Robiginitalea biformata HTCC2501: one gene and its partner. The protein of the gene in region 1 interacts with the protein of each later gene in a pairwise test. Links are inferred from orthologs where the notes say so. Each region holds a gene or a part of one and is shown on either strand. Other genes may lie near its edges.

Region 1 (3,205 bases):
CCACGGCTACGCTTCCCATCGGGCATGCAGACGGTATCGGACGGATTTACGGAAAGGAGCATGGAGCATTCCATGTCCGGGGTAAACGCGCTCCCATTATCGGGAATGTTTGCATGGACATGACGATGATCGACGTCACGGGAATCCCCTGCAAGGAGGGGGACGAGGTGGTGGTTTTCGGGAATGGGCATTCCGCCGAAGACCTGGCTCGCGGAGCCGGCACCATTTCCTATGAACTCCTAACGGGTATCTCCCGGCGGGTGGCGCGGGAAATCCTGGAAGAACATTGAGCTTTTCAATATTCGTCCGGTATTCGTCCGGGGCGACCGATGGGCCTTTAAATAGCCTAATCCGCTGAAAATGATATCTCTTGGGGGCTACTCTGCAAATTTTTAGTATTTTGAGCAGCATAACCAATCAAATGGAACCATGCTAAAAGAATTCAAGAAGTTTATTATGACCGGCAATGTCATCGACCTGGCCGTTGCAGTTTTGCTCGCCAGCGCCATCGGCCTGGTGGTCAGCGGGTTTGTCAATGACATTATGATGCCGATCGTGGGCTATTTCACCGGAGGAGTGGATTTCTCCGATATGAAAATCGTCCTGTCGGAAGCCGTGGTGGCCGCCGACGGTACGGTGGAAAAACCGGAAAGCGCCGTGCGATACGGGGCGTGGATCAACAGCATCATCAACCTGATCATCGTCGGGTTCGTGTTGTTTATGATCGTGAAATCCTACAACAAGGTCCGCAAAAAAGAAGAGCCCAAACCGGAAGCCCCCAAAGGGCCCACCCAGGAAGACTTGCTGGCCGAAATCCGCGACCTGCTGAAAAAGAAATAAAGACGCGTCCCGACTTGTGGCGGGAACCGCTACACCACAAGCAAGTGCAACTTAAACCGCCCGGCGCGCCCGGGCGGTTTTTCTTTTGGGGTGGGCCCCTATCGTCTGGATGGGAACTAATCTGCCGGATGACGCGATTCCTTCGGGTCTGTGGAATAGACGCACTCAGGGGTTATATTTGCAACATTTTGTTTTATTTTTAAAAATCTTTCCGGACGGATTTGCCGGAGACCTATGTCCGGCGTACTTTTGGCTCACTAAATACGAATCTGATGAAAGTAGCAGTTGTAGGCGCCACCGGAATGGTGGGCGAAGTCATGCTCCGGGTACTGGCCGAGCGCAATTTCCCGGTTACCGAATTGCTGCCGGTGGCCTCCGAGCGCTCTGTGGGCAGGTTGCTCCCGTTCAGGGACCGGGAATACCCCGTAATCGGTCTGGCGGACGCCGTAGCAGCACGGCCGGATATCGCCATTTTCTCGGCCGGAGGGGATACTTCCCTGGAATGGGCCCCGCGGTTTGCGGATGCCGGCACCACGGTAATCGACAATTCCTCGGCCTGGCGGATGGACCCCGGGAAGAAACTGGTGGTTCCTGAAATCAACGCAGATACACTTGGGCCGGAAGACAAGATCATCGCGAACCCCAACTGTTCCACCATCCAGCTCGTGATGGTACTGGCGCCCCTGCATACAAGGTATACGATGAAGCGGGTGGTGGTCTCCACCTACCAATCCGTTTCCGGTACGGGGGTGAAGGCTGTCCGCCAGTTGGAAGATGAAATCGCCGGGGTGTCCGGTGAGAAGGCCTACCCGCACCCGATCAACCGGAATGCCCTGCCCCATTGCGACGTGTTCCAGGAGAACGGCTATACCAAGGAGGAGATGAAACTGGCCCGGGAACCGCAGAAAATCCTGGACGACCGCACGTTTTCCGTAACTGCCACCGCCGTTCGGATTCCCACGGCGGGAGGGCATTCAGAGGCGGTAAACATCGAATTCCGGGAAGACTTTGACCTGGACGAGGTACGGCAGATTCTTTCAGCCACCCCCGGCGTTGTGCTGCAGGACGACCCCGCCACAAACACCTACCCGATGCCGGTACTCGCCCATGGCAGAGACGAGGTTTTTGTGGGTCGGATCCGCCGAGATGAAAGCCAGGCCAAGACCCTGAATCTCTGGATCGTAGCCGACAACCTCCGCAAGGGCGCAGCCACAAACGCCGTCCAGATAGCGGAGCACCTGCTGGAGCGCGGCCTGGTCTGAAACCCGGTAGCCGGCCAGCATGCCCGGCCATTGACGCCAAACCCTGACTTCGCGGTTGCGGCCGGTTTCCAGCACTTGGCAAACGCGAAAGAGGTCTGCTCCATAAAATACTGTTAAACGGCCGACCCCTGGTTTGGGACGGCCGTTTTTTGTGGTATTTTAGTCCGATTTTCTGAACCACCCTCCATGAAACACACCACCGCAATCCTTTGCCTGGGCCTCCTGCTCACGGCCTGCCAAAATCAAACCGAAACGAATATGGCCATAAACTACCCGGAAACTGCGAAAGTCGACACTGTGGATACCTATTTCGGCACGGAAGTGGCCGATCCTTACCGCTGGCTCGAAGACGACCGGAGCCCGGAAACCGAAGACTGGGTCCGGCGGCAGAACGCAGTCACCTTCGGGTACCTGGACGGCATCCCCTACCGGGAGGCCCTGCGCCAGCGGCTTGAAAAGCTCTGGAATTACGAAAAGCTGGGCACCCCGTTCAAAGAGGGCGGGAAGACTTACTTCTACAAAAACGACGGGCTGCAGGACCAGTATGTCCTCTACCGCCAGGGGGAAACGGGCGACCCCGAGGTTTTCCTGGACCCGAACACCTTTTCGGAGGACGGCACCACCTCCCTGGCCGGCCTGAGCTTTACAGAAGACGGCTCCCGGGTAGCCTACTCCATCTCCGAGGGGGGCAGCGACTGGCGCAAGGTGATCGTCATGGACGCCGCCAGCCGGGAAATCATCGAAGACACCCTGGTGGACATCAAGTTCAGCGGGGTTTCCTGGAGGGGCAACGAGGGCTTCTACTACTCGAGCTACGACAAGCCGGAAGGCAGCGAGCTTTCGGCCAGGACGGACCAGCACAAGGTCTATTTCCACCAACTCGGGCAGCCGCAGGCCGGGGACCAGTTGATCTTTGGGGGCACCCCCGAACAGAAGCACCGCTATATCAGGGCCTCGGTGACGGAAGACCAGCGCTACCTGATCCTTTCGGCGGCCAATACGACTTCCGGTAATAAATTGTTTATCCAGGACCTGCAGGACCCTGGTTCCGGGTTGAAAACCATTGTAGGGGACGAGGAATCCGATAGCTATGTGATCGAAAA
Region 2 (3,219 bases), 890 kb from region 1 along the record:
GCAGTTGGGCATTGTAATTCCAGGCGCCCGTCCGCCGGGAGAAGTAGATGCGTTTGCCATCCGGGGAAAAGGCCGGGTCGATGGTTTTGAGATTCTCGGGTTTGTCCAGCAACTGGCTCCCGCCGCCACCCTCCCTGTGATACAGGTGCAATTTGATGTTGCGGCGTCCGGCAGCCCCTACCACATAGGTCCCGTCCGGCGACCAGTCCGCTGAGAAGTAGTGTTTGTTCTCCGATTTTGTAAGCTGGGTTTCCTCCCGGGATTCCAGGTCCATGATCCAGATATTCTCGGAGCCGCTTTTGTCGGAAATATACAACAGGGACTTGCCGTCCGGGCTGAACCGCGGATGCACCTCATAAGGCAGGCCCCGGGTCAGGGCGGTGGCCGTGCCCCCGGTTGCCGGGATGGTGTAAATATCGCCCATCAGGTCAAAGGCAATCGTTTGCCCGTCCGGGCTGACATCCAATGAGATCCAGGTTCCCTGTTGGGCCTGAAAGGAAATTTTGCGGGACGGCTCCAGGGGGAGGCCTTCCTCTTTCTTTCCGGCGGTATCTTTTTCGGTGGAATCCTTCCCTGAATTCTGGGAATGAGCAGTCAGGAGAAATAACCCGGTGAGCAGCAGCAAGGCCCTGCGCACAAAGAATTTGGCAAACATTTTAAACGTATTAGCGGTTTCTCCGCTAAATATAGGGAATTATGCCCCCTGTCTGCGGGGGTCGACCTGCTCTTTTCCCGGATCGGCCATGCGGTTCAACAGGGGTTTCCCATACGTCGCCGGGGTCTATCCTTTCTTCCCGGGTGTGTTTGCGGGGGCAGGTCCGCTCCCGTCTGCATCCGCTTCCTGGCCCTCCTCAGCAGCGTCCGGGTCCGAAAAATCTTCAAAACCGTTGTCCAGCAACAGGTTGTACCATTGGATCACCTTGCGGATGTCGCTCGTGTAGACGCGGTCCTCGTCGTAATTCGGAAGCACCTCAAAGAAATATTCCTCGAGCTCAAGTTTTCCCGCCTTGTGGTTGATGGAGGTGTTGCCCCCGTCCTCCTTCTTCTGGATCCTGGCAAAAACCTCCCGAAGCGGCAGCTCCTCATCCAGTGTGTAGATGGCAATTTCGGAGAGGACGCTTACATTGCCGGTCATCCCGACGCTGATCTTCCTCCCGTCAGCCAGGGATTCGGCCACAAAGCCGGAACGGGTTTGCGTTACCAGACGAAACAGGCCCGGCTTTCCGGCGATGGACAATATCTTATCTAAACTCATAAAGTGATTTTCGGCTGCAAATATGCTAAAAATTAAGTCTACCGCCCCCGTTTTACGGCCGGGAACCGCATCTTATAATCAATCTGTACCTTCCCTTTGGAAATGTTGGTCAGTTTCCCCTTGAGCAGGCGCTTTTTCAGGGAGGAGATGTGATCCGTAAAAAGGATCCCCTCAATGTGGTCGTACTCGTGCTGGATGACCCGGGCCAACAACCCGTCAAAGGTCTCCGTATGCTCCTTGAATTCCGCATCCTGATAGCGGAGGGTAATCGTGTCCTGCCGGGTGACGTCCTCGCGGATATCCGGGATACTCAGGCAACCCTCGTTGAAAGCCCATTTCTTCCCGGTCTCCTCCTGCATCTGCGCATTGATAAAAACGCGCTTGAACGCCCGGAGCTTTTCCTGCTCCTCGGGGGAGAAATCCTCGTCCTCCGCAAAGGGCGAGGTGTCGACCAGGAACAGCCGGATGGGCCGGCCCACCTGGGGGGCTGCCAGCCCCACTCCGTTGGCCTGGTACATAGTTTCCCACATATTCTCGATCAGGGTGGCGAGTTCCGGGTATTCCGGCCCAATCGCTTCGCATTTCCTGCGCAGTACCGGGTCTCCGTATGCGACTATTGGTAAGATCATAATTCTTTGCTGCTTAAATACGATTGCAGGATCAGGGTGGCGCTGATTTTGTCCACGGCTGCCTTATCGCGTCGTTTCTTTTTCTTCATCCCTCCTTCTATCATGGCCCGGACCGCCATTTGCGAGCTGAACCGTTCGTCCTGCCGGCTCAGGGGTAGATCCGGAAAACGTTTTTTTATACGCTCAATAAAGCTGCGGATTTCGGCTTCGATCCCGGACGGGCTGTTATCCATCCGACGCGGCTCCCCGATCACAATTCGTTCCACCTGCTCCTCCCCCATATAGCTTTCCAGGAAATCCAGCAATTCCGGGGTCTGTACTGTGGTCAGTCCGGAAGCGATCATCTGCAACGGGTCGGTCACGGCAATGCCGGTTCGTTTCTGCCCATAGTCCAAAGCGAGTATCCTGCCCAAATAAATTTTTTGGCAAAAATAACGGATAAATCGTTACAGGTATAAATCCGGCAGGACAATTGGGCAACAGCAGCTATCTTTGCGCAAATTCTAAAGACCCGATGGACACGTTAAAAACCAAGATCGAAGCCGCCTGGGAAAACCGGGAATTGCTCAAGGAAGCAGAAACACAACAAGCGATCCGGGAGGTCATCGACCTGCTCGATGCCGGGGAATTGCGCTGCGCCAACCCGGGGCCTGACGGCTGGGAAGTCCAGGAATGGGTAAAGAAAGGCGTCGTACTGTATTTCCCCATCCAGAAAATGGAAACCCTGGAAGCCGGGATTTTTGAATACCACGACAAGATTCCCCTTAAGAAAGGGTATCGCGAAAAAGGCATCCGCGTGGTTCCCCATGCAGTAGCCCGCCACGGTGCATACATTGCCGGGGGGACGATCCTGATGCCCAGTTACGTGAATATTGGCGCTTATGTGGACCAGGGTACGATGGTGGATACCTGGGCCACAGTGGGCAGTTGCGCACAGATCGGGAAGAACGTTCACCTGAGCGGCGGCGTCGGGATCGGCGGGGTCCTGGAACCCCTCCAGGCCGCCCCGGTCATCATCGAGGACAATGCCTTTATCGGCAGCCGGTCCATTGTTGTAGAAGGCGTGCGGGTGGAACGGGAAGCCGTACTCGGGGCCAACGTGGTGCTCACGGCATCCACGCGGATCATCGATGTCAGTGGGGCATCCCCTGTGGAATACAAAGGTCGCGTTCCCGCCCGTTCCGTAGTAATCCCCGGCAGCTATACCAAGGAATTCCCGGCCGGGACCTACCAGGTGTCCTGTGCGCTGATCATCGGGCAGCGCAAGGAGAGTACGGACAAGAAGACCTCCCTGAACGACGCGCTCCGGGAATACGACGTCGCGGTCTGAGGCAA

Evidence for each region.
Region 2: the proteins of RB2501_RS03990 (region 1) and def interact in binary tests that used the Escherichia coli proteins (3 or more experiments, as listed by UniProt). The link is inferred for Robiginitalea biformata HTCC2501 from one-to-one orthologs.

What each region holds. Positions count from the first base shown.
Region 1 is NC_013222.1:898,596-901,800, reverse strand. What follows is about bases 228-3,107. They hold RB2501_RS03990 (aspartate-semialdehyde dehydrogenase), read left to right. Parts: upstream 228-1,112; coding sequence 1,113-2,102; downstream 2,103-3,107. Other genes in these bases: RB2501_RS03985 (prolyl oligopeptidase family serine peptidase), read left to right, coding at 2,289-3,107; mscL (large-conductance mechanosensitive channel protein MscL), read left to right, coding at 430-840; alr (alanine racemase), read left to right, coding at 228-290. Outside these bases: more of alr, read left to right, coding at 1-227; more of RB2501_RS03985, read left to right, coding at 3,108-3,205.
Region 2 is NC_013222.1:1,789,133-1,792,351, reverse strand. Bases 90-2,983 are described here. They hold def (peptide deformylase), read right to left. Parts: upstream 1,885-2,983; coding sequence 1,294-1,884; downstream 90-1,293. Other genes in these bases: RB2501_RS07985 (2,3,4,5-tetrahydropyridine-2,6-dicarboxylate N-succinyltransferase), read left to right, coding at 2,399-2,983; ruvX (Holliday junction resolvase RuvX), read right to left, coding at 1,881-2,297; RB2501_RS08000 (DUF5606 family protein), read right to left, coding at 782-1,255; RB2501_RS08005 (amidohydrolase family protein), read right to left, coding at 90-655. Also shown: more of RB2501_RS08005, read right to left, coding at 1-89; more of RB2501_RS07985, read left to right, coding at 2,984-3,214. UniProt on the Escherichia coli protein: Removes the formyl group from the N-terminal Met of newly synthesized proteins. Requires at least a dipeptide for an efficient rate of reaction. N-terminal L-methionine is a prerequisite for activity but the enzyme has broad specificity at other positions.